4 regions of the Ramlibacter henchirensis genome follow, and region 3 is predicted to be linked to each of the others. Evidence: predicted binding sites of a transcription regulator. Region 3 holds the regulator's gene; each other region holds the start of a gene.
The links. Region 3 encodes LexA, which represses DNA repair genes until DNA is damaged. Its sites were predicted from a motif close to ACTGTATNNNNATACAGT; they were not measured.

Region 1 (7,771 bases), on a different contig from region 3:
ATCGAGAGCACGTACTCGATGTCGCTCTGCATGGTCGGCCGCAGCCGCACGCGCAGCGGCGCACGCGCGGGGCGCTCGTCGGCCGTGGGCAGCTTCGTCATGCAGGAGGCCCGCTCAGATGTCGATCTCGACCGCGTCGCCGTGCAGTTCCATCAGCTCGCGCCGCGCCGCGGCTTCGCCCTTGCCCATGAGCTTGGTGATCAGGCCTTCGGTGCCGGTGAAATCCAGCTTGCCCAGGCGCACCGGCAGGAGCCGTCGCGTGTCGGGGTTGAGCGTGGTCTCCCACAGCTGCTCGGCGCTCATCTCGCCCAGGCCCTTGAAGCGGCTGATGCTCCACGACCCCTCCTTGACGCCTTCCTTGCGCAGCTTGTCCAGGATGTGGGTGAGCTCGCCTTCGTCCAGCGCGTATTCCTTGCCCGCCGGCTTCTTGCCGCGAGCGGGCACGTCCACGCGGAACAGCGGCGGCCGTGCGACGTAGACGTTGCCGGCCTCGATCAGCTTGGGGAAATGGCGGAAGAACAGCGTGAGCAGCAGCACCTGGATATGCGAGCCGTCGACGTCGGCGTCGGACAGGATGCAGACCTTGCCGTAGCGCAGGCCGGAGAGATCCGGCTCGTCGTTCGGCCCATGCGGGTCGACGCCGATGGCCACCGCGATGTCGTGGATCTCGGTGTTGGCGAACAGGCGGTCGCGTTCCACTTCCCAGGTGTTGAGCACCTTGCCACGCAGCGGCAGGATGGCCTGGCATTCCTTGTCGCGGCCCATCTTGGCGCTGCCGCCGGCCGAGTCGCCCTCGACCAGGAACACCTCGTTGTGCGACAGCTCGCGGCTCTCGCAATCGGTGAGCTTGCCGGGCAGCACGGCCACGCCGGAGCCCTTGCGCTTTTCCACCTTCTGGCCGGCCTTCTGCCGCGTCTGGGCCGCCTTGATGGCCAGCTCGGCCAGCTTCTTGCCGTACTCGACGTGCTGGTTGAGCCACAGCTCCAGCGCCGGCCGGACGAAGCTGGAGACCAGCCGCACCGCATCGCGCGAGTTCAGCCGCTCCTTGATCTGGCCCTGGAACTGCGGGTCCAGCACCTTGGCCGAGAGAACGTACGAGGCGCGCGCGAACACGTCCTCCGGCAGCAGCTTCACGCCCTTGGGCTGCAGCGAATGCAGCTCGATGAAGCTCTTGACCGCGTTGAACAGCCCGTCGCGCAGCCCGCTCTCGTGCGTGCCGCCGGCGCTGGTCGGGATGAGGTTGACGTAGCTCTCGCGCACCGGCGCGCCGTCCTCGGTGAAGCCCACGCACCAGGCCGCGCCCTCGCCTTCGGCGAAGGTCTCGTTGTTCTCGGCGTAGCCCTCGCCTTCGAACAGCGGGATCACCGGGTCGGCCGGCAGGGTCTGCATGAGGTAGTCGCGCAGGCCCCCCTTGTATTGCCAGCTCTGGCTTTCGCGCGTCTTCTCGTTGACCAGGTACACGGCCACGCCGGGCATGAGCACGGCCTTGCTGCGCAGCAGGTGGGCTAGCTCGGCCATCGGCAGCTGGTTCGATTCGAAGTACTTGCCGTCGGGCCACGCGCGCACGGTGGTGCCCTGCCGCCGGTCGCCCTCCGCCGCCTTGCGCAGCTTCAGCGGCTCGATCACGTCGCCACCCGAGAACACGATCGTGGCGACCTGGCCCTCGCGGTGGCTGGTGACCTCGAGGCGCTTGGCCAGCGCGTTGGTGACGGACACGCCCACGCCGTGAAGGCCGCCCGAGAAGCTGTAGGCGCCCCCCTTGCCCTTGTCGAACTTGCCGCCGGCGTGCAGGCGGGTGAACACCAGCTCGATCACCGGCGCCTTCTCTTCCGGATGCAGGCCGAACGGGATGCCGCGGCCGTCGTCCTCGACGCTGACGGAGCCGTCGGTGTGCAGCGTGACCTTGATCCGCTTGCCGTGCCCGGCCAGCGCCTCGTCGGCGGCGTTGTCCAGCACTTCCTGGACGATGTGCAGCGGGTTGTCCGTGCGGGTGTACATGCCCGGACGCTGCTTGACAGGCTCCAGCCCCTTGAGGACGCGGATGGAACCTTCGGAGTATTCGGTGGCGAGAGAGGAACGCGTGGCCATATGGGAGGCGGATTGTAGTGGTCGCTCGCGGCGAGGCTGTATGAATTTACAGGCCCGCGTGATTGATGCCCGCCCGTCATCATTCGCCGGGCCAAAGAGCATCGGGGTTGTCAGCCCCGCGTCGGGCGGGGAAGGGGCCGATTGACTACAGTCGCCCGATGCTTCCGAACGACCGACTTTCCATGCGACAGGTGCTCCTTTGCGGCGCCGCCGTCGTCACCGTGTCCATGGGCATCCGCCACGGCTTCGGGCTGTGGCTCCAGCCGATCACCCAGGCGCAGGGCTGGACCCGCGAGACCTTCGCGTTCGCCATCGCCATCCAGAACCTGGCGTGGGGCCTGTTCGGCGTCTTCGCCGGCATGGCGGCGGACCGCTTCGGCGCCTTCCGGGTGCTGATCGCCGGCAGCCTGGTGTACGCGCTCGGGCTGGCGGGCATGGCGCTGTCGCCCACGCCACTGCTGTTCGCGCTGACCGCGGGCGTGTTGATCGGCGCGGCGCAGGCCGGGACGACCTACGCGGTGATCTTCGGCGTGATCGGCCGCCAGCTCGACCCGGCCCGGCGTTCGTGGGCCATGGGCATGGCGGCCGCGGCCGGCTCGTTCGGCCAGTTCCTGATGGTGCCGGTGGAAGGCTTCCTGATCTCGGGCATCGGCTGGCAGCAGGCGCTGCTGGTGCTTTCGCTGCTGTCGCTGGTGATCGTGCCGGTGGCCTTCGGCCTGCGCGAGCCGGGCTTCAAGGCCGGTGCGCCTGCGAAGCGCGACCAGACCATCGGGCAGGCGCTGGCGGAGGCTTTCAAGTACCCGAGCTTCCAGATGCTGATGGCCGGCTATTTCGTCTGCGGCTTCCAGATCGTGTTCATCGGCGTGCACATGCCCAGCTACCTCAAGGACAAGGGGCTGTCGCCGCAAGTCGCCAGCTACGCGCTGGCCCTGATCGGCCTGTTCAACATCTTCGGCACCTACATCGCCGGCTCGCTCGGCCAGAAGCTGGCCAAGCGCAAGATCCTGGCCTTCATCTACCTCGCCCGCGCGGTGGCGATCGCCGCGTTCCTGTGGGCGCCGCTGTCGCCGATGTCCGTCTACGTGTTCTCCGCGGTGATGGGCCTGCTGTGGCTGTCCACCGTGCCGGTGACCAATGCGACGGTGGCGCAGATCTTCGGCGTGGCCCACCTCTCGATGCTGAGCGGCTTCGTGTTCTTCAGCCACCAGGTGGGCTCCTTCATGGGCGTCTGGCTGGGCGGCCTGCTGTACGACCGCACCGGCAGCTACGACATCGTCTGGTGGCTCGCCATCGCGCTGGGCGTGTTCGCCGCGCTGGTGAACCTGCCGGTGCGAGAGACCGCCATCCACCGCGTGCCCGCGGCGCAACCGGCATGAACCTGACGCCGCACGCCCGCAAGCTGGCCGCCTGGGCCGGCGCCGCCGTGGCGCTGGGGGCGGTGTTCGCGATGTACACGCACCCCGAGATCGCGGTCATGGTCGCGGAGCAGATCTGGGCCTGCTTCGGCCGCTGACGCCTGCCTGATGCGCGGGAATGACCCGACATCCACCAGCGCGTGAATGAGGGAACATCCCGGCCCATGAAGACCTACGTCATCACCGGAGCCTCCGACGGCATCGGCGCCGAGCTCGCTCTCCAGCTGGCCCAGCGCCGGCGCGGTCATGCGGCCCTGGTGCTGGCCGCCCGCAACCGCGAGAAGCTGGCGCGGGTGGCTACGCAGTGCCAGGAGGCCGGCGCCGACGCAGTGATCGTGCCCACCGACGTCACGCAGCAGTCCCAATGCCGCGCGCTGATCGAGCAGGCGGTGCGGCACTTCGGCGGCATCGACTGCCTGGTGAACAACGCCGGCATGTCGGCCCATGCGCTGTTCGAGGACATCGCGCCCGCGGACCTGGGCTGGTACCAGGACCTGATGACGGTGAACCTCTGGGGCAGCGTCTGGTGCACGCATGCGGCGCTGCCGCACCTGAAGGCCACGCGGGGCCAGATCGTGGCCGTTTCCTCTCTCGCCGGGCTGATGGGGGTTCCGGGCCGCACGGCCTACAGCGCCACCAAGTTCGCGATGACCGGCTTCTTCGAGGCGCTGCGGGCGGAACTCAAGCCGGCGGGCGTCGCGGTAACGATCGCCTATCCGGGCGTGGTCGCGACCGAGATCCGCCGCCGCGGGTTCAACGCCCAGGGCCGCCCTGCGTGCCGCAGCGGACTGAAGGAAGAGGGCGCGATGCCCGTCGACGAATGCGCGAGGCAGATCGTCGAGGGAATGGAAGACCGCCGCCGCGAGATCGTGATGACCGCCGGAGGCAAGCTCGGCCGCCTGATGAAGCTGCTCGCGCCCGGCGTGGTCGAGAAGATCGCCTTGAGGGTGCTGGCCGACGAGGTCCGGCCCGGCGCCGCACGGCCGGCAAGGGCGGGCGACTGAGATGCACGGCACCGAAGCGCCCTCGCCCTGGGTGCAGCGCTGGTCGCACCTGGTGCCGACCGGCGCCACGGTGCTCGACGTGGCGTGCGGCCGCGGCCGCCACATGCGGTGGTTCGCGGACCGCGGCCACGCCGTCACCGGCATCGATCGCGATCCGGAAGCGATCGCCGCGGTAGGCTCCGCCGGCCGCGCGATCCAGGCCGACATCGAGGGCGGTCCCTGGCCGCTGCCCGGTGAAACCTTTGGCGCGGTGGTCGTCACCAACTACCTCTGGCGGCCGCTCTGGCCCGCGATCCTCGCCAGCGTCTCGCCCGGCGGGGTGCTGATCTACGAAACCTTCGCCGAAGGCAACGGGGAAGTCGGCAAGCCCTCGCGGCCCGACTTCCTGCTGCGCAACGGCGAGCTGCTGGAAGCCTGCCGCGGCTTGCGGGTCGTCGCGTACGAGGACGGCTTCCTCGAGGACCCGCCGCGCTTCGTGCAGAGGATTGCGGCCCTGCGGCCCCAGCCCGACCGTGGGCGGGTGCGCTACCCGCTCCAGATAGAATCCCCCATCCCCGAGCGAACCCGACAATGACCCCGATTACAGGCAGCATCGTGGCCCTGGCGACCCCGATGCACGACGACGGCAGCGTGGACTACCCCGCGCTGCGCAAGCTGATCGACTGGCACATCGCCGAGGGCACCGACTGCATCGGCGTGGTCGGCACCACCGGCGAATCGCCCACGGTCAACGTGCAGGAGCACCAGGAGATCATCCGCGTCTCGGTCGAACAGGCGCGCGGCCGCGTGCCCATCATGGCCGGCTGCGGCGCCAACTCCACCGCCGAGGCGATCGAGCTCGCGAAGTTCGCCAGGAAGGTCGGAGCCGACTGCCAGCTGCAGGTCGTGCCCTACTACAACAAGCCCACGCAGGAAGGCCAGTTCCAGCACTTCAAGGCCATCGCCGAAGCGGTGGGCGACCTGCCGATGGTGCTGTACAACGTGCCCGGCCGGACGGTGGCGGACCTGCTGCACGACACGGTGCTGCGGCTGGCCGAAGTGCCTGGCATCGTCGGGATCAAGGAAGCCACCGGCAACATCGAGCGCGCCCAGTGGCTGCTGCGCGATGCGCCCAAGGGCTTCTCCATCTATTCGGGCGACGACCCCACCGCCGTGGCGCTGATGCTGTGCGGCGGAAAGGGCAACGTGAGCGTCACGGCCAACGTGGCGCCGCGCCTGATGCACCAGCTGTGCGTGGCGGCCATCCAGGGCGACGCTCGCGGCGCCATGGAAATCCAGAACCGCCTGCTGCCGCTGCACCGCCACCTGTTCGTCGAAGCGAACCCGATCCCGCTGAAATGGGCGATGGCGCGCATGGGCCTGTGCGGCCCGGCGCTGCGGCTGCCGATGACGCCGCTGGCGCCCGCCTACCACGCGCAGGTCGAGGCCGCGCTGCGCTCGGCCGGCCTGCTGCGCTGACTACACGAGGACCTGAAGAAGTGAAGCGATCTGCTGCAAAGCTCGGCGTGCTGGCGGCCTGCGCCGCCCTGGCGGCCTGCTCGGTCCTGGACAACGACCGCGTCGACTACAAGTCGGCCGGCAAGGGCCCGACGCTCGACGTGCCGCCCGACCTCACCCAGCTCTCGCGCGATTCGCGCTACCAGGTGCCCGGCGGCCCGGTGACGGCCAGCTCCTACCAGATCGGCCAGTCGGCGCCTTCGCTGCCGACGGCGGCCACCACGGTCGGCGACGTGCGCATCGAGCGCGCGGGCGACAAGCGCTGGCTGGTGATCAACCGCCCGGCCGACCAGCTGTGGGGTCCCGTGCGCGAGTTCTGGCAGGAGAACGGCTTCCTGCTGTCGCTGGACCAGTCCAACCTCGGCATCATGGAGACGGACTGGGCCGAGAACCGCGCCAAGATCCCGCAGGACTTCATCCGCAATTCGCTCGGCAGGCTGCTCGACTCGGTCTATTCCACCGGCGAGCGTGACCGCTTCCGCACGCGCTTCGAGCGATCGCCCACCGGCGCCACCGAGATCTACATCACCCACCGAGGAATGATCGAGGTGTACAGCAACACGCAGAAGGACCAGACGGTGTGGCAGCCGCGGCCTTCGGATCCGGAGCTGGAGACCGAATTCCTGCGGCGCCTGATGGTCAAGCTGGGCGTGCCGCAGGAGCAGTCGCGCGCCATCACCGCTTCGGGCGCGGCCAAGACCACTTCTCGCGTCGCCACCCTGAACAACACGCCGGTGGTGCAGATCGACGAAGGCTTCGATCGGGCCTGGCGCCGCGTGGGCCTGGCGCTGGACCGCACCGGCTTCACCGTGGAAGACCGCGACCGCAGCCAGGGCACCTACTTCGTCCGCTACGTGCCGCCCAATCCCGACAAGAAGGAACAGGGCTTCTTCGGCCGCATGTTCAACTTCATGCGCACGGAGAAGACCGAGCAGCCGCTCAAGTACCGCATCGCCGTGCGCAGCCAGGGCGAATCGACGACCGTGTCCGTGCTGGACGCGCAGGGGGCGCCGGAGGCTTCGGCCAACGCGCAGCGCATCGTGCAGGTCATCGCGGACGACCTGAAGTAAGGCGGGAACGAGGGGCAACAGACGATAACGAGGCTCGCTGCGCGAGCACTCGTCCTTCGACGCACGCGTTCTCGGCGCACCCAATGATCCGTTTCAAAAGCCTGGGCAGCGGCAGCACCGGCAATGCCACGGTTGTGCAGGCCCGATGCGGCAGCAGCGTCACGCACCTGCTGGTCGACTGCGGGCTGGGCATCCGCCAGCTGGACAAGCGCCTGGGCCAGGCCGGCATGCTGGCCGAGCAGATCGACGCCATCTTCATCACCCACGAGCACGCCGACCACATCGGCTGCGCGCAATCGCTCGCGCTGCGTGAGCGCATCCCGGTCTACATGAGCGAAGGCACCTGGCTCGGATTGGGCCAGCCGGACTTCGACGGCCTGCTGCGCATCGCGCGCGACTCGGTGGACATCGAGATCGGCGGCCTCCACGTGCGCCCCTTCACCGTGCCGCACGACGCGCGGGAGCCCTTGCAGCTGACGTGCACCGACGGGGCCGTGCGCATCGGAGTGCTTACCGATCTCGGGCACGCGACGCCTCACGTGATCGGCCATCTCTCGGGCTGCACGACGCTGCTGCTCGAATGCAACCACGACCCCGAGATGCTGCAGGCGGGGCCGTACCCCTACTTCCTCAAGCGGCGCGTCGGCGGCCAGTGGGGGCATCTCGCCAACGACGCGGCTGCGGCGATCGCACAAGC
Region 2 (7,771 bases), on a different contig from region 3:
AGTCGGATGCGGTCGGGCAGTGCAGGCGCCTCCCGAGACGCGCCCGGATCGCGAAGGTCGAGCTGGAGACCCAGTGCGGTGGCGATGCTGACCCACGCCCCCATGGTCACGCTGGGTTCGCCACGTTCGATGCGGTGCAACGTCACGCGCGACATCCCGGCCGATTCGGCCGCCGCGGTGGCGGAAATCCCCTGCCGCTTGCGGTGCAGCCGCAGCCGCTCGCCCAGCCGTGCCAGCTGATCGGCTGGGTCATGCGTAAGGGGCGGGGCGGTGGCGGGCATGTTTCTCATTCTGGTCACAACCGGAAATTTGTCAAGAATGAGAAACAATTAAGATTCGCCGAGGAACCCTCCGCTCTGGTGGGCCCACAGCTTGGCGTACAGCCCGCCCTGCGCCAGCAGGCTGCGGTGGTCGCCCTCCTCGACGATGCGGCCCTGGTCCATCACGATCAGCCGGTCCATCGCCATGATGGTCGAGAGCCGGTGCGCGATCGCAATCACGGTCTTGCCCCGCATCAGCTGGTTCAGGCTGGCCTGGATGGCGGCTTCGACTTCGGAATCCAGCGCGCTGGTGGCCTCGTCCAGCAGCAGGATGGGCGCGTCCTTGAGCATCACGCGCGCGATCGCGATGCGCTGGCGCTGGCCGCCCGAGAGCTTGACGCCGCGTTCGCCCACGTGCGCGTCGTACGCGCGGCGGCCGTGCAGGTCCGACAGTCCCAGGACGAAGTCGTGCGCCTCGGCGCGCCGCGCGGCCTGCACCATCTCTTCTTCCGACGCGCCGGGGCGGCCATAGAGGATGTTGTCGCGCACCGAGCGGTGCAGCAGCGACGTGTCCTGCGTAACCATGCCGATGTGACTGCGCAGGCTGTCCTGCGTGACACGCGAGATGTCCTGCCCGTCGATCAGGATTCGGCCGCCGTCCACGTCGTAGAAGCGCAGCAGCAGGTTGACCAGCGTGGACTTGCCTGCGCCCGAGCGGCCGATCAGGCCGATCTTCTCGCCCGGCCGCACCGTCAGGTGGAAGTCGTCGATGACCGGCGTCGGCTTGCCGTAGCCGAAGCGGACCGCCTCGAACTTCACTTCGCCGCGCGGCACCTGCAGCACGGCGGCATCGGGCCGGTCCACCACGGCCCGCGGCCGCGTCAGGGTGCCCATGCCGTCCTGCACCGTGCCGACGTTCTCGAACAGCGACGCCATCTCCCACATGATCCAGTGCGACATGCCGCTGATGCGCAGCGCCATCGCGCTGACCGCGGCCACCGCGCCGGGGCCGACCTGGCCGCGCGACCACAGCAGCAGCGCGTAGCCGGTGGCGCCGAGGATGAGCAGGACGACGAGCGCGTGGTTGACGATCTCGAACGCGCTCACCATCCGCATCTGGCGGTAGCCCGTGGTGCGGAACTCCTGCATCGCCTGCCGCGCGAAACCCGCTTCGCGGTGCGTGTGCGAGAACAGCTTGACCGTGGAGATGTTGGTGTACGCGTCGGTGATGCGGCCGGTCATCATCGCCCGCGCATCGGCCTGGGCCTTGCCGATGCGGCCCAGGCGCGGCACGAAGTACCAGACGGAGACGCCGTAGGCGGCCAGCCAGAGCAGGAAGGGCAGCATCAGCCGCTGGTCGAAGCCGGCCGCCAGCAGCACGATGGTGAGGAAGTACACCCCGATGCCGATGATCACCTCGGTGGTGGTGAACACCATCTCGCGCACCGCCAGCGCCGTCTGCATCACCTTGGTGGTCACGCGGCCGGCGAATTCGTCGGAGTAGAAGGCCATGCTCTGGCCCAGCATCAGCCGGTGGAAGTTCCAGCGCAGGCGCAGCGGGAAATTGATGGCCAGCGTCTGGTGCTTGACGATGGTCTGCAGCGCGATCAGCACGATGCTGGCCAGCAGCACGATTGCCAGCACCTCGAGCACCGGCCCATGCAGCGTCCACAGCCGCGCGGGCTCCACGGCCGGCAGCCAGTCGAGGATCCGCCCCAGCATCCAGAACAGCAGGGCCTCGTACGTCGAGATGGCAGCGCTCAGCAGCGCCAGCCAGCCGATGTAGCCGCGCAGCCCGGCGGTGCAGGCCCAGACGAAGGAAACGAAGCCCTTGGGCGGCAGCGCCGGCTCGGCTTCGGGGTACGGGTGGAGGAGTCTTTCGAAGCGGCGGAACAAGGGGCGTGAGGATGCCACAGGGGTTCATCCGCTGCGGAAGTCAAGGTGGATTTCGCACAGACGAGGGCGGTACTTTACTGTATAAATTGACAGTACTTTCTTCCTTTCCAAGTTCCTGGTTTTCCGATCCATGCAGCCCGCTGCAGCCTTGGCCGTCCCCCACGTCTGGCGCGTGCCCGACCTCGCCCACGAGGAGAGCGTGCTCGCGAGCGGCCATGCCGCGCTCGACAGGCAGCTGCCCGGCGGCGGCTGGCCCGTCGGCAGCCTGGTCGAGCTGATCCAGGCGCGGCCCGAGGCCCACGTCTGGCAGCTCGTGCTGCCCGCGCTGGCCCGGGCCACGAGCGACAAGGCCGGGCCCGTCGTGCTGGTCGGCGCGCCGCATCCGCCGTTCGGCCCCGCGCTGGCGGCGCAGGGCCTGGCGGCCGACCGCCTGCTGTGGATCCGCACCGACCGCGCTGCCGCGCGCCTGTGGGCGTGCGAGCAGGCGCTGCGCTGCGCCGATGTCGTGGGCCTGATCGCCTGGCTGCCGCAGGCGCGCCCGCAGGAGCTGCGGCGGCTGCACCTGGCCGCGCGCCAGCACCGCAAGCTGCTGTTCGTGCTGCGCGGCCTGCCGGTGCTGCAGCAGGCCAGCCCGGCGCCGCTGCGGCTGGTGCTGGAAGGGGTGGAGGAGCTGCAGGTGCGCATCGTCAAGCGCAAGGGCCCGCCGCTCGAGCAGCCGCTGCGCCTGCCCGCCATGCCGGCCCGCCTCGAAGCCTTGCTCGCGTCGCGCCGCCGCAGCGTGGAGGCGCCCGTTCCCGTCGTCGAAAGGAGATCGCATGTACTGGATCGCCTTGTCACCGAAGCTTGAAGACGAACGCCTGCCCTGGACCTGGTGGTCGCTGCGCTTCACGCCGCGCGTCGCGTGGGTCGAAGGAGAGCTGCTGCTGGAGGTGTCGTCCAGCCTGCGCCTGTTCGGCGGCCGCAGGGAGCTGCTGAAGCTGCTGCTGTCGCAGGACGACCTCGGCCCGGTGCAGTGGGCGGTGGGGCCTACCTCGCTCGTCGCGCTGGCGCTGCTGCGCTGCAAGCAGCGCTCGCTCACGGTCCCGAAGCAGTTGCCGGGCGATCTGCCGCTGGACCTGCTCGGCGCCGCGCAGCCGCACGTCGCGCTGCTCGAGCGCACCGGCATCCGCACCTGGGGCCAGTTGCGCGCGCTGCCCCGCGGCGGCCTGTCGCGGCGCTTCGGGGCCGGACTGCTCGCGGCGCTCGATGCCGCGTACGGCGAACGCCCCGAGCAATATGCCTGGGAAGTGCTGCCCGAAGCGTTCGACCTCAACGTGGAACTGGCCAGCCTCGCGACCGCGGCGCCCGAACTGATGCTCGCCGCCGAGCACCTGCTGCGCCGGCTGCAGCAATGGCTGCAGGCGCGCAACCGCGGCGTGCTGGCGCTGGAGCTGGAATGGACGCTGGACCTGCGCCGCCTCAATGGCGTGCGGCTGCCGCCCAAGGAACAGCTGCAGGTGCGCACCGCGCAGCCGACGCAGGAGATGGCGCACCTGCGCCGCCTGGTGCGTGAGCACCTGGATCGCGCCACGCTGGCGGCCCCCGCCAACCACCTGCGGCTTCGCTCGCTCGACACCGTGCCCTGGGCCGGCGCCACCACGTCCCTGCTGCCGCAGGACCGCGTCGAAGGCGAGCGGCTGCACCAGCTGGTCGAGCGACTCTCGGTGCGGCTGGGCGAGGATTGCGTGCTCGTGCCGCAGGCGCACGAAGACCACCGGCCCGAGGCCAAGCAGGAGTGGGTGGCCGCGCGCAATCATGCCCCCACGCTGTCGGCCGATGCCGACGCGCTCTATCCGACCTGGCTGCTGCCCCGGCCGGTGAAGCTGAAGATGAAGGGCGAGACGCCATGCTTCGGCGGGCCGCTGCGCCGCCTGGCGCGGATGTACCGCGTGGAAACCTGCTGGTGGGATGAAGCCGGCCCGGCGCTGCGCGACTACTTCATCGCGCGCAGCCCGCAGGCCGGCCTGGTGTGGATCTACCGCGAGCGGCCGCCCAACCTGGCGCAGGACCTCGCGTTGTCGGGCCAGTTCGACTGGTACCTGCAGGGCCTGTATGCCTGAGACCGCGTTCAAGCCCAAGCCGGTGCTCGACGAGGAGCGGCTGCCGCCCGTGCTGGGCGGCGGCCCCGACGTGCTGCCGCGGTACGTGGAGCTGCATTGCCTGTCGAACTTCAGCTTCCAGCGCGGCGCCTCGCATCCGCAGGAGCTGGTGCGGCGCGCCTACGACCTGGGCTACGAGGCGCTGGCGATCACCGACGAATGCTCGGTGGCCGGCGTCGTGCGCGCCTGGTCGGGGCTGCGCGACTACCTCGAGTTCATCCAGCGGCTGGAAGAGGCGTATCCGGGCCAGGTGCGCAAGCGGCCGTTTCGCCTGCTGTACGGCGCCGAGTTCGATTTCGGCGACGGCCGCCTGGTCGCGATCGCGTGCGACCTGCAGGGCTGGGGCGGGCTGTGCGAGTTCATCACCGCGGCGCGCATGACCGCGCCCAAGGGCAGCTACAGCGTGGGCTGGGACACGAGCGACCTCAGCCTGCTGAAAGGCTGCGAGGTGCTGTTCGTGCCGCAGCGCCGGCCCGGGCAGGCGCTGGACCCGCAAGCCTTGCAGCAGCGGCTCACGTCGCTCAAGCACCTGTACGGCGGCAGCTTCTGGCTCGCGGTGAACCTGCCGCACCTGCTGGATGACGATCTCTGGCTGGCCGGCCTGCGCACAGCGGGCGAGGGCGCGGGCGTGCCGCTCGTGGCCACCGGCGACGTGCACATGCATGCGCGCTCGCGCAAGCGCCTGCAGGACGTGATCACCGCCGTGCGGCTCGGCAAAGCGGTTGCCGACTGCGGTCTCTCGCTTCAAGGCAACGCGGAGCGCCACCTGCGCCAGCGCAAGCGCCTCGCGGAGCTGTACCCGCGCGAGCTGCTGGACCATACCTGGCAGCTGGCGGATCGCTGCCGCTTCGAGCTGGAGGAGATCCGCTACGACTACCCACTCGAGACGGTGCCGCCCCGCCGGACGCCGATGGAGCAACTGGTGCACCTGACGTACGAAGGTGCGCGCGACCGCTACCCGGACGGCATCCCGCAGCGCGTGCAGGACCTGCTGGACAAGGAGCTGCCGCTGATCGAGCGCTGCCGCTACGAGATGTTCTTCCTCACGGTGCACGACATCGTGAAGTTCGCCGAATCGAGGGGCATCCTGTGCCAGGGCCGCGGCTCGGCCGCGAATTCGGTCGTGTGCTTCTGCCTGGGCATCACGGCCATGGACCCGATGCTGTCCAAGCCGCTGCTGGAGCGCTTCATCAGCGACGACCGCAGGAACGAGCCGCCCGACATCGACGTGGACTTCGAACACGAGCGGCGCGAGGAGGTGATCCAGTACATCTACGGCAAGTACGGCCGCGAGCGCGCCGCCATCGCCGCCGTGGTCATCAGCTACCGCATGCGCAGCGCGATCCGCGACGTCGGCAAGGCGCTGGGCGTGGACGACAAGCTGGTCGACGCCTTCGCCAAGGACCATTTCTGGTTCGACCACGAACTGGCCACGCACAAGCTGCGCGAGCTGGCGGTGCACTGCGGCGTGAACCTGCCCGAGCGCCAGGCCGCGCTCTGGCTGGAACTGACGCAGCAGCTCATGGGCTTTCCGCGCCACCTGTCGCAGCACGTGGGCGGCTTCGTGCTCACGCAGACGCGGCTTACGCGGCTGGTGCCGGTGGAGAACGCCAGCATGAAGGACCGATCGGTCATCCAGTGGGACAAGGACGACCTGGAGGACATGGGCCTGATGAAGGTGGACGTGCTGGCGCTGGGCATGCTCACCGCGATCCGCCGCTGCATCGACCTGGTGGCGCAGCGGCGCGGCCAAGCGTTCACCCGCTACGACATCCCCGACGAGGACCCGGCCACCTACGAGATGGTGCGGCGCGCCGACACGGTGGGCGTGTTCCAGATCGAGAGCCGCGCGCAGATGTCGATGCTGCCGCGGCTCAAACCCACGACGTTCTACGACCTGGTGGTCGAGGTCGCCATCGTGCGTCCCGGCCCCATCACTGGGGGCATGGTCCATCCCTACCTGAAGGCGCGCGAACGCCGGGAACGCGGCGAGGAGATCGTCTACGAGCGCTCGAAGTACGACGTCGGGGAGCCGCGCCTGAAGAAGGCGCTGGAGCGCACGCTGGGCATCCCGATCTTCCAGGAGCAGGTGATGGAGATCTCCATGGTCTGCGCCGGCTTCTCGGCCACCGAGGCCGATTCGCTGCGCCGCGCGATGGCGGCGTGGAAGCGCAAGGGCGGCGTGGACCGGTTCGAGGCGCGCCTGAAGGGCGGCATGAAGGCCAACGGCTACAGCGACGAATTCGCGCACCGCATCTACGAGCAGGTGAAGGGCTTCGGCGACTACGGCTTCCCCGAGAGCCACGCCTACAGCTTCGCCCTACTGGCGTACAAGAGCAGCTGGCTCAAGTGCCATGAGCCGGCCTGCTTCCTGGCCGCGATGCTCAACTCGCAGCCCATGGGCTTCTACGGACCGTCGCAGCTGATCCAGGATGCGCAGCGCCACGGCGTGCAGGTGCTGCCGCCCGACGTTTCGTCCAGCGACTGGGACAGCAAGCTCGAAGGCGACATGGCCGCGCCCGCGATCCGGCTCGGCCTGCGCCTGGTCGGCGGCCTGCGCGAAGAAGCCGCGCGCCGCATCCCGGCGGCGCGCCAAGGTGCGCCTTTCGAGGGCACCGAGGACCTCGCGCTGCGCGCGGGCCTGGACGTACAGGACCTCGCCGCGCTGGCTGCGGGCGATGCGCTGCGCTCGCTGGCCGGCCACCGGCGCCAGCAGGTGTGGGAAGCCGCGGCCCAGCGCCGCGCGCCCGAACTGCTGCAGAACGCGCCGGTCCGCGAAGAGCCTCTCGCGCTGCCCGCGGCGCATGAAGGGGAGGAGATCGTCTTCGACTACGCGTCGATGGGGCTCACGCTGCGGCGGCATCCGCTGGCACTGCTGCGCCCCAAGCTGTCGCGCCTGCGGTACCGCACCGCAGAACAGCTGGGCCAGCTGCCCGATGGCCGGCGCGCATCGGCCTGCGGCATGGTCACCGTGCGCCAGCAGCCCGCCACCGCGGGCGGCACCATCTTCGTGACGCTGGAGGACGAGACCGGGCCGGTCAACGTGATCGTGTGGCGCAGCGTGCGCGAGCAGCAGCGCGAGCCACTGCTGCATGCCCGCCTGCTCGCGGTGCACGGCACCTGGCAGCGCGACGAGGCGAGCGGCGGCCGCGTGTGCCACCTGATCGCCGAGCGGCTGGAGGACCTCACGCCGATGCTGGGTCGGCTGGGGCGCGGCACGGAAAGCCGCGATTTCCATTGAGCCGCGGCTGAGCCTTCCACGCGACGGCGTCCGACATCCGGGCGGCGCGCGCTCCCGCACGATGGCGTGCAAGGAGCCCTGCCATGCTGGAAAAACTGCCCGAAGCCCTCGGCCACGCGCTGCGCGACCGCCGGGCCGGCCTGGACAAGCTCGTCTTCAACACCTGCGGCATGCGGTCCGGCCTGGGGATGCTCAAGGTGACCAGCCTGGCCTTTGCCGACCATGCGCCGATCCCC
Region 3 (7,771 bases):
GTACCAGAGCATCGAAAGCGCCAGCAGGCGGCGCCGGTCCCAGCCCGCGACGACCGCCGCCAGCAGCGGCGCGCCCAGGCACATCACGATGCCGCCGACCGTGATCAGCTGGCCGGCGCCGGCGACAGGCACTTGCAGCGACTCGCTGATCTCGTTCAGCGTGCCGGGCACCACCATGACGCCCGCGCCGATGACGAAATTGCCGAACAGCAGCGGCCAGAGCACCCGCGGCAGGGGCGCGCGGCGCGGCGGCGCTGCGCCCGTCATGCCGTCGGGTGCCGCCGCCATGAGGGGCTCAGCGCCGCACCTGGAGCGCGGCCGGGTTCACGACGTGGGTCGGATGGCCTTCGATGAAATTGACCACGTTCTCGAAGGCGGCGCCGAAGTACAGCTCGTAGCTTTCCAGCTCCACGTAGCCGATGTGGGGCGTGCAGATGCAGTTCTCCAGCCGCAGCAGCGCGTGCCCCTGCAGGATCGGCTCGCTCTCGAAGACGTCCACGGCGGCCATGCCGGGGCGGCCGCGGTTGAGTGCGGCGATCAGCGCGTCGTGTTCCACCAGCTCGGCGCGCGAGGTGTTCACGAACAGCGACGTCGGCTTCATGCGGCCGAAGTCTTCGAGCTTCACGATGCCGGCCGTCTCCTCGTTCAGCCGCAGGTGCATGCTGAGCACGTCGCTTTCGGCGAACAGCTGCTCGCGGCTTTCGGCGGCCTCGTGGCCGTCTGCCTCCGCGCGGGAACGCGACCCCTCGCGCCCCCACACGAGCACGCGCATGCCGAACGCGCGGCCGTAGCCCGCAACGAGCTGGCCGATCTTGCCGTAGCCCCAGATGCCCAGCGTCTTGCCCTTGAGCACCATGCCCAGGCCGAAGTTGGCGGGCATCGAGCCGGACTTCATGCCCGACTGCTGCCACCCGCCATGCTTGAGGGTCTGGATGTACTGCGGCAGGCGCCGCATGGCCGCCATGATCAGCGCCCACGTCAGTTCCGCCGGCGCGACCGGCGAGCCCACGCCCTCGGTCACGACGATGCCGCGCTCGGTGCAGGCGTCGACGTCGATGTGGGATCCGACCTTGCCCGTCTGCGAAATCAGCTTGAGGCGGGGCAGCTTTTCCAGCAGCTGGCGGCTGATGTGGGTGCGCTCGCGGATCAGGACGATGACGTCGGCATCGCGCAGGCGCACCGAAAGCTGGCCGATGCCCTTGACGGTGTTGGTATAGACCTTGGCGGGATAGGCCTCGAGTCTGGCCGCGCACTTCAGCTTGCGAACGGCGTCCTGGTAGTCGTCGAGGATCACGATGTTCATGCCGCGATTGTGCCCTGCGGGTTCGGACCGGTTCGCGGCAGAGTTCCGCGCGCGCGGCTAGCATTGCGCCTTCGATTTTTCGCACCGTCCCCAAGGAGAACCTCGAATGGCGATTTCCATGTCCTCGGCCAGCCTGCCGATCTTCCGCACCATGCTGGGCAACCTGTCCCACTTCCTCGACAAGGGATTGGCGCATGCGCAGGCGCGCAAGTTCGACCCGCAGGTGCTGGTGAACTACCGCCTCGCGCCGGACATGCTGCCTTTCAACCGGCAGATCCAGATCGCCTGCGACGCCGCGAAGAACGGGGTCGCGCGCCTGTCAGGCGTGGAAGCGCCGAAGTTCGAGGACAACGAGACGACTTTCGAGGAGCTGCGCGCGCGCATCGCCAGGACGGTCGCCTGGCTGGAGACGGTGCCCGCCGCCAGACTGGATGGCAGCGAGGACAAGGACATCACCTTTCCCGTCGGCCGCGATGCGACCCGCACGATGAAAGGCGAGGCCTATCTGAAGCACTGGGCGCTGCCCAATTTCTTCTTCCACGTCACGACGGCGTACGCGATCCTGCGGCACAACGGCGTGGAGCTTGGGAAATCGGATTACCTGATCGGCGCCCAGTAGAGAGCGTCCTGGGTTCAGGCCGCAGCGGCTTCCAGTGCCGCCAGCCGATCGAGTTCGGCGCACACGTCGGCCATGCGGCCGGAGATCACCATGCGGCCCGCCGTGCTGGCTGCGTGCTCCGCGTCCACCACGCGCAGCACGCGCAGGGGGCGGCGAGAGCTGCCCGTGCGGCGCGCCGGCGGCCAGGCCACGTGCGCGCGGCCCGCGGCGGTGTGCAGGCGCATGCCGGCGGAATGCAATGCCACGGTGGAAGAAGCGGTGGCGCCGGGTGTGCCGGTCAGCCAGCGGCCGAACGAGCGCAGCGCGCCCGCGAAGGTGCAGATCGTGAGTCCCATGTCGCTCTCCTTGACTACAGGGTTCGAAACACAGGCGAGATTCAAAGGGGAGCCGGAGGGCGCAGGGTGATGGCGCCTGTCGCGCCATACGCCCGCCACCTGCTGCCTCCGGCGGATGGCTACATCAGCATGGTGTTGCGGATCAGGCCGACGGCCAGGCCTTCGATCTCGAAGGGCTCACCGGGCTCCACCACGATGGTGGGGTAGTCGGGGTTCTCTGCGTGCAGCTCGATCAGGTGCTTGTTGCGGCGGAAGCGCTTGACGGTGACTTCGTCGCCCAGCCGCGCCACCACGATCTGGCCGTTCTTGGCTTCCTTGGTGGCCTGCACGGCGAGCAGGTCGCCGTCCATGATGCCGGCGTCGCGCATCGACATGCCGCGCACCTTGAGCAGGTAGTCGGGCTTGCGCTGGAACAGGCTGCTTTCCACGTAATACGTCTGGTCGACGTGCTCCTGAGCGAGGATGGGCGACCCCGCGGCCACCCGGCCCACCAGCGGCAGCGCGAGCTGCGCCAGGCTTTGCAGCGGCAGCGGGAACTGCTTGAAGCGCGATTCGTGGATGGAGCGCAGCGTGTCGCCCTTGAGGCGGATGCCGCGCGACGTGCCGCTGACCAGTTCGATGACGCCCTTGCGCGCGAGCGCCTGCAGGTGCTCCTCCGCGGCGTTGGCGGACTTGAAGCCCAGTTCGGCCGCGATCTCGGCGCGGGTGGGCGGGGCTCCGGTGCGCGCGATGGCGGACTGGATCAGGTCCAGAATCTGCTGCTGGCGGGCGGTGAGCTTGGGCGTCTCGTTCATGGGGGCTCCTGAGGGGCAGTTCACTGGCTGCCCATCCAGTACCTGTATTTTTAACCAGTTTCGTGAAAGAGTGCAAGTGCAAGCGCAGCAGATCGTGGTGCTGGGCACCGGCGGCACCATCGCCGGGCGCGCCCAGCGTGCAGCAGACGAGCTCGGTTACCGCGCCGGCGAGATCGGTGTCGAGCAGCTGCTGGAGGGACTGCCGGCCCTGGAAGGCGTCACGGTCGTCGCCGAGCAGCTCGCGCAGATCGACAGCAAGGACATGGCCTTCGAGCTCTGGCGCGAGCTGGCCGCGCGCTGCCGCCACTGGATCGAGCAGCCGCAGGTGCAGGGAATCGTCATCACGCATGGCACCGACACGCTGGAGGAAACGGCGTGGTTCCTGCACCGCGTGCTTGCGCCGCGCAAGCCGATCGTTTTGGTGAGCGCCATGCGGCCGGCAACCGCGCTCTCGCCCGATGGTCCGCAGAACCTCGCCGAGGCTTTCACGGTTGTTCGAACCGCTGGAGCAAGCGGTGTGCTCGCGGTTTGCGCAGGCGCGGTGCACGGGGCCGCCGATGTCCGCAAGGTGCATCCCTACCGGGTCGATGCGTTCAGCTCGGGTGACGCGGGCGCGCTCGCGTACGTGGAAGCGGGCGCCGTACGGCATGTTCGCGCCTGGGCTGCGACCATCCCGTCGCACGAACTGTTCGATCGGCTGCAGCGAACGGCGCAGTGGCCTTGGGTCGAGATCGTGCACAGCCATGCCGGCGCGGATGGCCGCGTCGTCGACGCCTTGGCGTCCGCGGGGGTGCAGGGGCTTGTCGTGGCCGGCACGGGCAACGGCAGCGTGCATGCCGCGCTGGAGCAGGCGCTGCTGCGCGCGAGGGATGCCGGCGTCCGCGTCGTCCGCTCGAGTCGCTGCCTGGAGGGGCCCGTGATTCCGCTCGCGAAGGAGGCGCTCCCCTGCACGCCGCTGACGCCCGCAAAGGCGCGGGTGGACCTGCTGCTGGACCTGCTGGCCTGACCGATGCAGGCGCTGCAGACCCACCCCTGGGCGTACCCGGCGCTGGAGATCGTCCACATCTTCGGCATCGCCTTGCTGCTGGGCAACCTGGTGCTGCTGGAACTGCGCGTGTTCGGCCGCGGCGCCGCGCTGCCGCTGGCCGACCTGGCGCGGCTGAGCCTGACGGTCGCGCTCTGCGGCTTCACGCTGGTGGCGGCCAGCGGACTGCTGATGTTCGCGAGCCAGCCGCAGGAGCTGCTCGCCAACAGCGCCTTCACGCTCAAGATGCTGCTGATCCTGCTGGCGGGCGGGAACGCGGTGGCCTTCCATGTGCGCGGGTCGCTGAAGCGGCTGGACACCACGGCTCGCGCGCTGATGCTAGTCTCCACCGTCCTGTGGCTCGCGGTCCTGACCTGCGGCCGCTGGATCGCCTATCGATGAAGGAGCGAGACGATGAGACGCAGAACCCTCCTCTTGTCCGCCGCGGGGCTGCCCACGCTGGCCTTGGCGCACCACGGCTGGAGCAGCTTCGACCAGGACCGCCCGATCTACCTGGAAGGCCGTGTCACCGGCGTGCGGTGGCAGAACCCGCACGCGGAGCTCGACCTGGAGGTCAGCCCCTCGCTGAAGGTGCCGGGCGACCTCGCGTCGCGCCAACTGCCGGCGCAGAGCGCCGCCGTGGATGGCAAGGCGCTGGTGGCCAAGGCGCAGGTGCCCACGCGCAAGGACAAGGTCTGGGAGATCGAACTGGCGCCGCTCACCCGCATGGAGGCGTGGAAGGTGGCCGAGATCAAGCCCGGCGCGCTGGTGTCGGTCGTCGGTTTCGGATTGAAGGACGAGAAGGAACCCGTGGTGCGCGCGGAGTACCTGTTCGTCGACGGCAAGGCCTACGGCCTGCGCTCCAGCCCGGCCTGAGCGCCGGACGCGATCAGCTCTCGAGCGCGGCGAGGGCCCGGGCCGTGATCTCCTCGACGCTGCCGATGCCGCTGATCGCGCGGTACTTCGGCGCATTCACCGGATCGGCCTTGGCCCAGTTGGCGTAGTAGTCGACCAGCGGGCGTGTCTGCGACGCGTAGACCTGCAGGCGCTTCATCACCGTCTCTTCGCGGTCGTCTTCGCGCTGGATCAGCGGCTCGCCGGTGACGTCGTCGATTCCGGCCACCTTGGGCGGGTTGAACTTGACGTGGTAGGTGCGGCCCGAGGCCACGTGCGAGCGGCGGCCGCTCATGCGCTCGACGATCGCGGCGAAGGGCACGTCGATCTCCAGCACGTAGTCGAGCTTGACGCCGGCGTCCTTCATCGCGTCGGCCTGCGGGAGGGTGCGCGGGAAGCCGTCGAACAGGAAGCCCTTGGCGCAATCGGGCTGCGCGAGGCGCTCCTTGACCAGGCCGATGATGATGTCGTCGCCCACGAGCCCTCCGGAATCCATCACCTGCTTGGCCGCCTTTCCCAGCGGCGTGCCGGCCTTCACCGCGGCGCGCAGCATGTCGCCGGTGGAGATCTGCGGGATGCCGTACCTCTGGCAGATGAAGGTTGCCTGGGTGCCTTTGCCTGCGCCTGGCGCGCCCAGCAAGATCAGTCTCATGGATGTCCTCGGATGGAGTTTGGCGGGCGCTGCGGCCCCCTCGTCATCCCGCGCCGGGCCGTGCGCACTCTTGCGCTTGAGGATAGCACGCGCCTTTACGCGGCTTTACGCGCGCGGCTGCTCGAAAACGGCCCGCACGCGCGCCAGGTCTTCGGGCGTATCGACGCCTGGCCCGGGCGCGTGCTGAGTCACATGCACAGCGATGCGATGCCCGTGCCAGAGCGCCCGCAGCTGCTCCAGCGACTCGAGCCGCTCCAGTGGCGCCTGCGGCAATGCAGGGAAGGCCCGCAGGAAGCCGGCACGGTACGAGTAGATGCCGACGTGCCGCAGCGGAGCCGGGTCGGGCAGGGCGCTCACGCCCGCGGCGAAGCCGTCCCGCCACCACGCGATCGGCGCTCGGCTGAAGTAGAGCGCCAGGCCCTGCGCGTCGGTGACCACCTTGACGACGTTCGGATTGGTGAACTCGCCGGCCTCGTGCAATGGATGCGCGGCCGTGCCCATTGGCGCATCGGATTGGGAGGCGAGCAGCTGCGCGACCGCATCGATCAGCGCGGGATCGATCAGCGGCTCGTCGCCTTGCACGTTGACGACGATCTCGTCGTCGGGGAGTGAAAGCAGGCGGCTGGCCTCGGCGAGTCGATCGGTACCGGAAGGATGGTCCGTGGCGGTCAGCACAGCCTGGACGCCATGGGCCTCGCACGCCGAGACGATGGCCGGGCTGTCGGCCGCGACGACGACGCGCTGCGCCTTCGACAGTCGCGCGCGTTCGGCCACGCGCACCACCATCGGCTTGCCGGCGATGTCCGCCAGCGGCTTGTCGGGCAGCCGGGTCGATGCCAGCCGCGCCGGGATCAGGACCGTGAAGCGCACGCGCTACACCAGGGGCGTGCGCGCGGGCAGGCGCTCGAGTTCGTCGTCGCTGAGCGTGCGCGCTTCTTCCTCGATCAGCACGGGAATGCCGTCGCGGATCGGATAGGCCAGCCGCGCCGCCCGCGAGACCAGTTCCTGCCGCGAGCGGTCGTAGTCGAGGTGCCCCTTGGTCACTGGGCACACGAGCAGCTCAAGCAGTTTGGGGTCCATGCGGCGATGATAGCTTTGGGCGCAGCAGCGACTCGAGCTGCGACCAGAAGCCGTCCTCGATCTCCAGCTCGAGCGGGACGGCCCACGCGGGTGGATGCTTTCGCCAGAGCTTCACCGCATCCTTCTCCGTGCACAGCAGCGGCGCGTCGCCATGCAGCCAGGGGCCGTCGGAGCCGAAGTCGTGGTGGTCGTCCAGCGCCCAGGTGCGGCGCAGCCGGATGCCGGCGGCCTTGAGCATGTCGAAGAAAGCCTGCGGACGGGCGATGCCGGCCAGCGCGTCGCACTCCTGGCCGGTGAAGGAAGACAGCTCCACGCGCTCTCCGTCGGCGCGCCACGCGTACGTGGCCAGGCGCCGTCGCACCAGGAAACCCGGCAGGTCCTGCGCGCCCGGCGTGCGCAGCACGATGTCGACGGGCCGGGGCCAGGGCTCGCGCAGGGGGCCGGCCGGCAGCAGCCAGCCGTTGCCCAGCCCGCGGTCGTCGAAGACGCACACCTCGATGTCGCGCGCCATCGCGTAGTGCTGCAGGCCGTCGTCGCTGAGGACCACGTCGGTGTCCGGATGGGCGCGCAGGGCGGCTTTCACCGCCTCGGCACGGCGGCGCGCGACGAAGACGGGGACGCGGCAGCGGCTCGCGATCAGAAGCGGCTCGTCGCCGGACCGGGCAGGGTCGCTGTGCGGCGTCACTTCCAGGCACTCGGCGCCCTCGCGGCCATGGCCGCGTGAAACGACTGCGACCTTCAGGCCGGACCGCCCGAGGCGTTCGGCGACCGCCATCACGACAGGCGTCTTGCCCGCGCCTCCGGCGACCACGTTGCCGATGACGACCACCGGCACCGTCGCTTTCTGCGAGGCGAGCACCCCGGTGCGATAAAGCCTGCGGCGCAGCCGCACGAGCGGCAGCAGCAGGAGCGAGAAGGGAAGAAGGAGGAGGGCGAGCGGCCCGCGGCGCAGCCAGGCGCGCTGCAGGGCCTCCCGCATCCGGTCAGCGCGCGTCGGCCTGGGCCGACGACTGGGCTGCGAAGGTGATCTGCTGCAGCCCCGAGCGGCGCGCGGCCTCCAGGACGGTGAT
Region 4 (7,771 bases), on a different contig from region 3:
GGCGCGGTCGCCGGTGTGATCACCCATGTGCCGGCAGGCCTGGGCGTGCTCGAGGCGGTGTTCATCGCCCTGCTCTCCCATCGCGTGCCCGAAGGCCAGCTCCTTGCTGCGCTGCTGACCTACCGCGCGCTCTACTACATCGCCCCGCTGCTCATCGCGGCGGCTGTCTACCTGCTGGTCGAGGCGCGCGTGCGCAAGACCGCGCCTGCCTGAAAACGAGATTCCCATGGCCCGACCTGCGTTTCCCCCTTGGCTGCCCTGGACGCAGCTCGCGCTGCAGGCCGGCGAAATGCTGATGGCCAGCAGCGTGGTGATCCCGGTGCGGCTCGGCCGCATGGCCGTCGCCGGGCCGAAGCCCAGCCCGCGCGACCAGCGCGAGTTCGCGCGCATGGGACCGGAAAAACTGCAGGCCGGCATGGAGTCGTTTTTCGCCGTCGGCGTGGCGCTGCAGCAGATGCAATGGAAATTGCTGGCCCAGATGTGGCAGCCCTGGACCCACTTCGGCCAGCACGCGCATGGCGCACCGTGGGCGCAACTCGCAGGCACCGCGCTGACACCGATCCACCGCGCGGCGACCGCCAATGCCCGGCGGCTCACTCGGATAAAGGCCCGCACCCGCAAGGCGCGCCGCTGAAGACTGTACATTCATCCAGTGGAACTCAAAACCAAGCTCGCCCTGCTCGCGGATGCCGCGAAATACGACGCGTCCTGCGCGTCCAGCGGCGGGCGCGCGCGCGATTCCGTGGACGGCACGGGCCTGGGCTCCAACGACGGCACCGGCATCTGCCACAGCTTCACGCCGGATGGGCGCTGCGTCTCGCTGCTCAAGGTCCTGCTGACCAACTACTGCCAGTTCGACTGCCTCTACTGCGTCAACCGTGCCAGCAGCAACGTGCAGCGCGCACGCTTCACGGTCGATGAGGTGGTGCACCTCACGCTGGACTTCTACCGCCGCAACTGCATCGAAGGCCTGTTCCTCTCCAGCGGCATCATCCGCAGCCCCGACTACACGATGGAGCAGGTGGTGGAGGTCGCTCGCCGGCTGCGCGAGGAACACGACTTCCGCGGCTACATCCACCTCAAGACCATCCCCGAGGCCGCGCCCGAGCTGCTGGCCCGCGCGGGGCTGTACGCCGACCGGCTGTCGATCAACATCGAGCTGCCCACGGTCAGCAGCCTGCAGTCGCTGGCACCGGAGAAGGACGCGGCGGCCATCAAGCGCTCGATGGCGCGGCTGCGTGTGCACATCGACGATGCGCGGCAAGCCAGGCAAGACCATGAGGCCAGGCCGATCACCGTCTTCCGCGGCGCCAGGCCCAAGCGCGCCGAAGCCCCGAACTTTGCGGCGGCCGGCCAGAGCACGCAGATGATCGTCGGGGCCGATGCGACGGACGACGCGACGATCCTGGCCACCAGCGCGCAGCTGTACGCGGCCTACGACCTCAAGCGCGTCTACTACTCGGCCTTCAGCCCGATCCCGCATGCCGCATCGGCGCTGCCGCTGAAGGCGCCGCCGCTGGTGCGCGAGCACCGCCTCTACCAGGCCGACTGGCTGATGCGCCACTACGGCTTCGAGGCGCGCGAGATCGCGCCCCCCGGCGGCATGCTGTCTCTGGAGGCCGACCCCAAGCTGGCCTGGGCGCACGCGAATCCACAGAGCTTTCCCGTCGACCTCAACCGCGCGCCGCGCGAGTTGCTGCTGCGCGTGCCGGGCCTCGGCGTGAAGGCGGTCGATCGCCTGATCGCGGCGCGCCGCATCCGCCGGCTGCGCGCGGACGACCTGAAGCGGCTGCACGTGCCCACGCACAAGGTGCTGCCCTTCGTCGAGCTGGCCGACCACAAACCGCGCGGGTCCTTGCCCACGGTGCATGAACCTTTGCGCGAGCAGGGCGTGCTGTTCTGACCGGACCGGAGTTGCCCACCATGCCGCGCCTCGCAAGCGAGATCGACCTGGCGGGCTTTCGCGATGAAGCGCGCGAGCTGCTCGCGCACCAGGTGCCGCCGCACGAAGTGCATTGGGAGACGGTGCACACGCTCGGCGACGACCTGTTCGCAGATCCCGTGCAGGGCTCCGACCAGCGCTCTCGCAGCATTCCCAAGGCCGCCACCGCGATCGTGCCGGCTTCCTTCCTGCGGCTGTGCGAAGTCGTCGTGCTGCACAGCGATCCGCAGCGCTTCGCGTTGCTCTACCGCCTGCTGTGGCGGCTGGTGCACGAGCCCACGCTGCGCAACGACCCGCTCGACGCGGACATGATCCACGCGCAGCAGATGGCGCAGGCGGTGCGGCGCGACATGCACAAGATGAAGGCCTTCCTGCGCTTCCGCCCGGTGCCCGACGAGGACCACCCCGGCGAGATGCTGCACGTGGCCTGGTTCGAGCCTTCGCACCACATCGTGGAAGCCGTGGCGCCCTGGTTCTCCCGCCGCTTCACCAACATGCGCTGGGCCATCCTCACGCCCGAGCGCTCGGTGCGCTGGGACGGCCGGCAGCTGCAGTTCGGGCCGGGTGGCCGACGGCAGGACGCGCCCGCCGCGGACGCCGGCGAAGAGCTCTGGCTCACCTATTACGAGAGCATCTTCAATCCCGCGCGGCTGAAGTTGCGCCAGATGCAAAAGGAGATGCCCCGCAAGTACTGGGACAACCTGCCCGAGGCGCAACGCATCGGCGAGCTCTCGTCGCAGGCGCAGGAAAGGAGCGCGGCCATGATCGATCGTCCGGCTGAACCGGCCCAGCGCCGCATCCCGCGCCCGGTGGCGGTGGAACCCGAAGACACCCTGGCGCGTGACGGCATCGGCTCGCTCGACCACCTCAAGGCCGCCACCATGCGCTGCCGCGAGTGCCCGATCGGCGAGTTCGCCACGCAATCGGTGGTCGGCGAAGGCCGGCTGAAGGCGCCGCTGATGTTCGTGGGCGAGCAGCCGGGCGACCAGGAAGACCTGCAGGGCCATCCGTTCGTCGGCCCCGCCGGCAAGCTGCTGGACCGCGCACTCGAAGCGCTGGGCATCCCGCGCGACATCGTGTTCGTCTCGAATGCGGTCAAGCATTTCAAGTTCGAGTTGCGCGGCAAGCGGCGCATCCACAAGAGTCCGACTCAGCGCGAAGCCGCCGCCTGCCTGCACTGGCTGGAAGACGAGATCGCGCTGGTTCAGCCGAAGGCGCTGGTCGCGCTCGGCGCCACGGCGGCGCGCTCGCTGATGGGCCATGCAGTGTCGGTGACCGCCGAGCGAGGCAAATGGCTCGAGCGCGCCGATGGCCGCAAGGTGCTGATCACCCTGCACCCTTCGGCGCTGCTGCGCGTACTGCCGGACGAAAGGGAAGCCGCGTTCGACGCCTTCGTCGCGGACCTGAAGAAGGCGAAGAAGGTGCTCTGATCAGCTGTCGACGCCGCTCACGCCACGGCGCGCGCGCTCGATCGACCGCTTGCCGGCGCGCTTGGCCTTGCCGGCGCTCTCGCCCTGTTGCTGGACGCCGTGGTCGTCGCGGTCGCGCTTGATCACGTCACCGCGGTCGCGTTGAGGCCGAAGCTCGCCGTCGCCGACCGCGCGGTCCAGGCCGGGATCGCGCGGGATCGGGCCGGGCTCACGAGGGATCACCGGGCCGGTGACGGGAGCACCTGAGTTCACGTCCGCCTGGCGGCGCGCGCCGAAGCCGGAGCCGGGATCTTCGGGGCTCTGCGGGCCCAGTCCGCCCTGCGGCGGGCCCGACATGACGCCCAGGCCCGATTGCGCACCCGCCATCGCGGGCCGTCCCTGGAACGCAGCCGACGAGCCGGCGCTTTGCCCATACACATTGCCGACCGTGAACAGCGCCACGGCCACGATGGCGGCCGCGATGATCCAGAACCATGCGGTGGGTTGCATCCTTCTCATGATCGGCTCCTGCGGCAGGCAGACCTGCTGCCCCCGCAGTGTCGTGCCTCGAACGCGACCGCGTCAGCCGTCAAGCGCGCGAGCCGCTGTAGGACGCCTCCGCCCCAGCGGTCAATAGCCCTCGTTCGGCCTGCATGGCCGATCGTCCCCGGCCCTACATTCTGCGGCGAACCTCGCCGTCTTGACCCCACGCGCACCCGGCGCGATAACGGCCCGATGGTCACTTCCACCATCGTTCGCGTGCAACGCGCCTTCGCCTGCACGGCCGAGGCGGTCTACGACGCCTGGCTGGATCCGCACCTCGCGCGGCGGTTCTGGTTCGCCACGCCGCCTAGCGGCGAGATCGTCCGCTGCGACATCGAGCCGGGGGTGAACGGCCGCTTCACCATCGTCGACCGGCGTCCGACGGAGGCGGACCCGGAGAGCCACATCGAGGTGGAACACACGGGCCGCTTCCTGCAGCTGGACCGGCCGCGCCGCATCGCCTTCCGCTTCGGGCTGCCGCAGTTCCAGTCGCACGAGACGGCCGTGATCATCGACATCGAACCGCAGGGCGACGGCTGCGAGCTCACGCTGCGCCACGACCTCGGCATCGCCGACGACGAGACGCTCGGGATGCTCGAGCGCATGGAACAGGGCTGGACGACGATCCTCGCCAACCTGGAGCAGGCGCTCAAGGGCTGAGCGCCTGCAGGCGGGAAGCTAGCCCCCGCCGCGCGGCGTGCGCCCCGCGCCGCCACCGCCCTTGCGGGCCGTCACCTGGTTGTGCGAGCCGGCCAGGTTCTCGCGGTCGTGGCGGCTCTCGGGCGTGCGCTGGCCTTCGTTGACCTGCGTCGCTTCCTTGTCGCCGAGCTTGTTGTGGTCGTTCACCACCTTGCCGCTGCCCGGCTGCTGGTGGTCCGCGGGGTTCCCCTTGGCCTGGCCCTTCATCGCCCTGGCGCCCTGCTCGGCGGCGCTGCCCTTCATCATCTTCTCTGGGTGCTTGTCGCGGCTCTGTTCCTTCTGCAGGAACTCTTGCTTCTTGCTCATCATCGCTTTCCTTCCTTGCTGTCCTTGCCCTTGCCCGCGCCGATCGGATGGACCTCTTCGCGCTCGGGATGGTTGTGCCTGGCCTTGCCGGGTTCGGCCAGCTTGCGGTGCGTCTCGGCCACGGCCTGCGCCGGCAGCACCTTGGCCGCCAGCACCTGAAGCCTGGACTTCCAGCCGGCCACGACGTCGGCCTCGCCCTTGAGCATCGCGTCGAAGCCCACGCGCGCGACCATCGCCGGATCGTCCTTCTTCATGTCGGCGCCCACCTTCGTCTCCAGCAGGTCGGCGCGCTCGAAGAACTCCGTGTCGGTCGGCCCGGGCATCAGCAGGCTCACCGAGACGTTGGTGTCCTTCAGCTCGTTGCGAAGCGCTTGCGTGAACGAGTCGATGAAGGCCTTGCTGCCGTTGTAGACGGCGTGGAAGCTCCCCGGCTGGAACCCCGCGATCGAGCCGGTGACCAGGATGCGTCCGCGTCCGCGCGCCACCATGCCGCGCGCCACCTGCTGGATCAGGTAGATCGTGCCCGTGACGTTGGTGTCGATCACGTGCTGGATCGCGTGGAAGTCCTGGTCCAGGAAGCGGCCGCCCAGACCGTGGCCCGCGTTGGCCATCAGCGCATCGACCTCGCGGCCCTGCAGCTCGTTGATCAAGTCGTCCACGCCCTGGCGGCTGGCCAGCTCGGCCTGCACCGCGTGCACCTCCTGCGCGCCGGCGCTCTTGAAGTCCGCGACGGCCTGCTCGAGCGGCCGGTCCGCCGCCACCACGAGGTCGTAGCCGTGCTGTGCCGCGAGCATGGCCAGGTGGTAGCCGATGCCCGAGGAAGCGCCGGTCACCACGGCCAGGGGCCGCGGCGCCCTGGTTTCGTCCATGGAAGTTCTCCGTTCTTGTCTTTCGCGAACGATTCTGGGAGCCGGGTTTCGCGCCACGTGTCGGACGAGGGCGGGGCCGCGTACTGGCGTGTGACGCGCTGCAAGCGCTCGCAACAGCCCCAGCCGCGGGCGAATTGTCGAAACAGGCCTACAGCATCCGGGCGCGGAGCGGCGGACACTGTGGTTATCGACAGTACAGGAGTGCATGCCATGACGGACAAGCGAACCCAATCCATGGCCGAGCAAAGCAACATGGAAAAGGACCCGAAGGACTGGGTCACCGGCGACGAGCCGATGACCGGCGCGCAGCGGTCCTACCTCAAGACCCTGTGCGAGGAAGCGAAGCAGCCGTTCGACGAGAACCTGAGCAAGGCCGATGCGTCACGGCGCATCGATGAACTGCAGGCGATCACCGGGCGCGGGCAGCATGGACAGCAGCGCGGCGACGAGCGCGGAGACGGCGACCAGCAGGATGGCCGCGCGACGGCGGCGGTGGAGACGGTGGTCTCGCGCTAAATCGTTGCTTTCCCCGCTTTCCTCCCTCTCCCGCTCGCGGGAGAGGGCCGGGGTGAGGGCTTTTCGGTGAGGGCGCCTCTCTCCCTCAGACCCCAAACGGCCTCACCCCAATCAACATCCCGTGCAGATACGCGGCGAACACCGCGTACGCCACCACCCCGACCACGACAGCAATCGCTGTCCCCTTCCCCGTCTCCGCCGCGTACTGCACATTCCCCGCCCGATCGCGCCGCCGCGCCGCGCGGAAGCTGAACACCGCCCACACCAGGAACGCGCCGAACAGCACCACGTCGGCCAGCGTGCCGTTGGACAGCAGGTGCGCGAAGGCCCAGACCTTCACGCTCAGCACCATCGGGTGGTGCAGCTTCGCCTTGATCGCGTTGCGCGGCACGTAGGTCGCGACGAGCAGTACGAAGGAGAACAGCATCAGCAGCGCGGCCAGGTGGTTCATGCCGCGCGGCGGCGTCCACAGCTGCACCGGGTTCTGCCGGGCGAGGCCGTAGCCCCAGATGATGAGGATGAAGCCGATGATGGAGACGACCGAGTACAGGCCCTTGTAGGCCTTGTCGCCTTTGGTGCCGATCGTTCTTTGCCGCCAGCCCTCGGCGACGATGCGCGTGGAATGCGCGCCGAGGAACAGGACCAGGCCAAGCAGCAGGATCAGCATCGATCTACCTCATGAAGTTGCGCAGCGGATTGTGCTCCGGCGCGGTGGAGCCTGGTAGCCGTCTTCAATCGACGGCACCGTCAATGGCTTACCGCCGCACCATCCAGATCGCCAGCGCCATCGAGACCAGCGCTCCCAGCGCGCCGGCCAGGTACACCGACGCAAGGCCCGCATGCAGCGCGAGCCATCCGCCCAGCGGACCGGAAGCCGCCATCGAGAGGTCCTGGAACACCACGTACCCGCTCATCGCCGCCCCTCGGCTTTGGGGTGGCGTGCGTCGCACCGCTTCGACGCCGAAGCCCTGAAAGGCCAGCGCGTAGCCCCCGCCCGTCAGCGCCGCGCCGACGCAGGCCAGCACCTCGGTCGGCGCGCCCCAGATCAGCAGCAGCCCCACCGCCTCCACCGCCACGCACCATGCGCCGACACGCGCGCCACCGAGCTGGTCCGGCAAGTGCCCCACCAGCAGCCGCGCCACGATGAAGCCCCCGCCAAGGCTGGTGAACGCCAGCGAGGCACTGCCCCACCCCCGCTCCACCCACAGCAGCGCGACGAACGCGTGGATCACCGCATAGCCGAAGGACGAGAGCGTCAGCGCCAGGCCCGGCAGCTTGACCAAGCCGACCACCTGGTGGAACGGCTTGCGCTCGGCCCGCATCGGCGCCACGCCGCGAATGGGAAGCGCGACCGCCAGCGCGAGCAGCGGCACCAGCACCGTCGCCCACGCGATGCCTGCAAAGCCGAAGCGCGCATACGCCCACCCGCCTGCCGGCGCGCCGGCCGCATACGCGCCGAACAGCGCCATGCCAATCCAGCCGATCAC

Region 1: EZ313_RS03740 (DNA topoisomerase IV subunit B) is a predicted target of LexA. The motif match lies at 2,124-2,141, and genes of this name have one in related genera.
Region 2: imuA (translesion DNA synthesis-associated protein ImuA) is a predicted target of LexA. The motif match lies at 2,233-2,250, and genes of this name have one in related genera.
Region 4: EZ313_RS09140 (DUF3072 domain-containing protein) is a predicted target of LexA. The motif match lies at 5,946-5,963, and genes of this name have one in related genera.

The regions. Positions count from the first base shown of each region.
Region 1 covers NZ_SMLM01000001.1:741,955-749,725, reverse strand. The annotation lists gene EZ313_RS03745 (GNAT family N-acetyltransferase) at 1-101, opposite strand, end outside; gene EZ313_RS03740 (DNA topoisomerase IV subunit B) at 115-2,088, opposite strand; gene EZ313_RS03735 (MFS transporter) at 2,271-3,464, shown strand; gene EZ313_RS23180 (hypothetical protein) at 3,461-3,601, shown strand; gene EZ313_RS03730 (SDR family oxidoreductase) at 3,668-4,507, shown strand; gene EZ313_RS03725 (class I SAM-dependent methyltransferase) at 4,509-5,081, shown strand; gene dapA (4-hydroxy-tetrahydrodipicolinate synthase) at 5,078-5,965, shown strand; gene bamC (outer membrane protein assembly factor BamC) at 5,986-7,074, shown strand; gene EZ313_RS03710 (MBL fold metallo-hydrolase) at 7,158-7,771, shown strand, end outside.
Region 2 covers NZ_SMLM01000002.1:51,776-59,546, reverse strand. The annotation lists gene EZ313_RS12945 (helix-turn-helix domain-containing protein) at 1-281, opposite strand, end outside; gene EZ313_RS12940 (ABC transporter ATP-binding protein) at 330-2,156, opposite strand; gene imuA (translesion DNA synthesis-associated protein ImuA) at 2,305-3,003, shown strand; gene EZ313_RS12930 (DNA polymerase Y subunit UmuC family protein) at 2,972-4,255, shown strand; gene EZ313_RS12925 (error-prone DNA polymerase) at 4,248-7,535, shown strand; gene EZ313_RS12920 (YbhB/YbcL family Raf kinase inhibitor-like protein) at 7,619-7,771, shown strand, end outside.
Region 3 covers NZ_SMLM01000003.1:477,520-485,290, forward strand. The annotation lists gene EZ313_RS20345 (MFS transporter) at 1-288, opposite strand, end outside; gene EZ313_RS20350 (D-2-hydroxyacid dehydrogenase family protein) at 296-1,303, opposite strand; gene EZ313_RS20355 (DUF1993 domain-containing protein) at 1,410-1,922, shown strand; gene EZ313_RS20360 (hypothetical protein) at 1,937-2,257, opposite strand; gene lexA (transcriptional repressor LexA) at 2,377-3,051, opposite strand; gene EZ313_RS20370 (asparaginase) at 3,128-4,057, shown strand; gene EZ313_RS20375 (hypothetical protein) at 4,061-4,477, shown strand; gene EZ313_RS20380 (DUF6152 family protein) at 4,490-4,951, shown strand; gene adk (adenylate kinase) at 4,965-5,621, opposite strand; gene kdsB (3-deoxy-manno-octulosonate cytidylyltransferase) at 5,727-6,491, opposite strand; gene EZ313_RS20395 (Trm112 family protein) at 6,495-6,701, opposite strand; gene lpxK (tetraacyldisaccharide 4'-kinase) at 6,682-7,680, opposite strand; gene EZ313_RS20405 (ExbD/TolR family protein) at 7,685-7,771, opposite strand, start outside.
Region 4 covers NZ_SMLM01000001.1:1,837,292-1,845,062, forward strand. The annotation lists gene EZ313_RS09100 (lysylphosphatidylglycerol synthase domain-containing protein) at 1-213, shown strand, start outside; gene EZ313_RS09105 (polyhydroxyalkanoate granule-associated phasin) at 227-634, shown strand; gene EZ313_RS09110 (putative DNA modification/repair radical SAM protein) at 653-1,903, shown strand; gene EZ313_RS09115 (UdgX family uracil-DNA binding protein) at 1,924-3,372, shown strand; gene EZ313_RS09120 (hypothetical protein) at 3,373-3,870, opposite strand; gene EZ313_RS09125 (SRPBCC family protein) at 4,087-4,554, shown strand; gene EZ313_RS09130 (hypothetical protein) at 4,573-4,899, opposite strand; gene EZ313_RS09135 (SDR family NAD(P)-dependent oxidoreductase) at 4,899-5,768, opposite strand; gene EZ313_RS09140 (DUF3072 domain-containing protein) at 5,979-6,284, shown strand; gene EZ313_RS09145 (NnrU family protein) at 6,370-6,951, opposite strand; gene EZ313_RS09150 (arabinose transporter) at 7,040-7,771, opposite strand, start outside.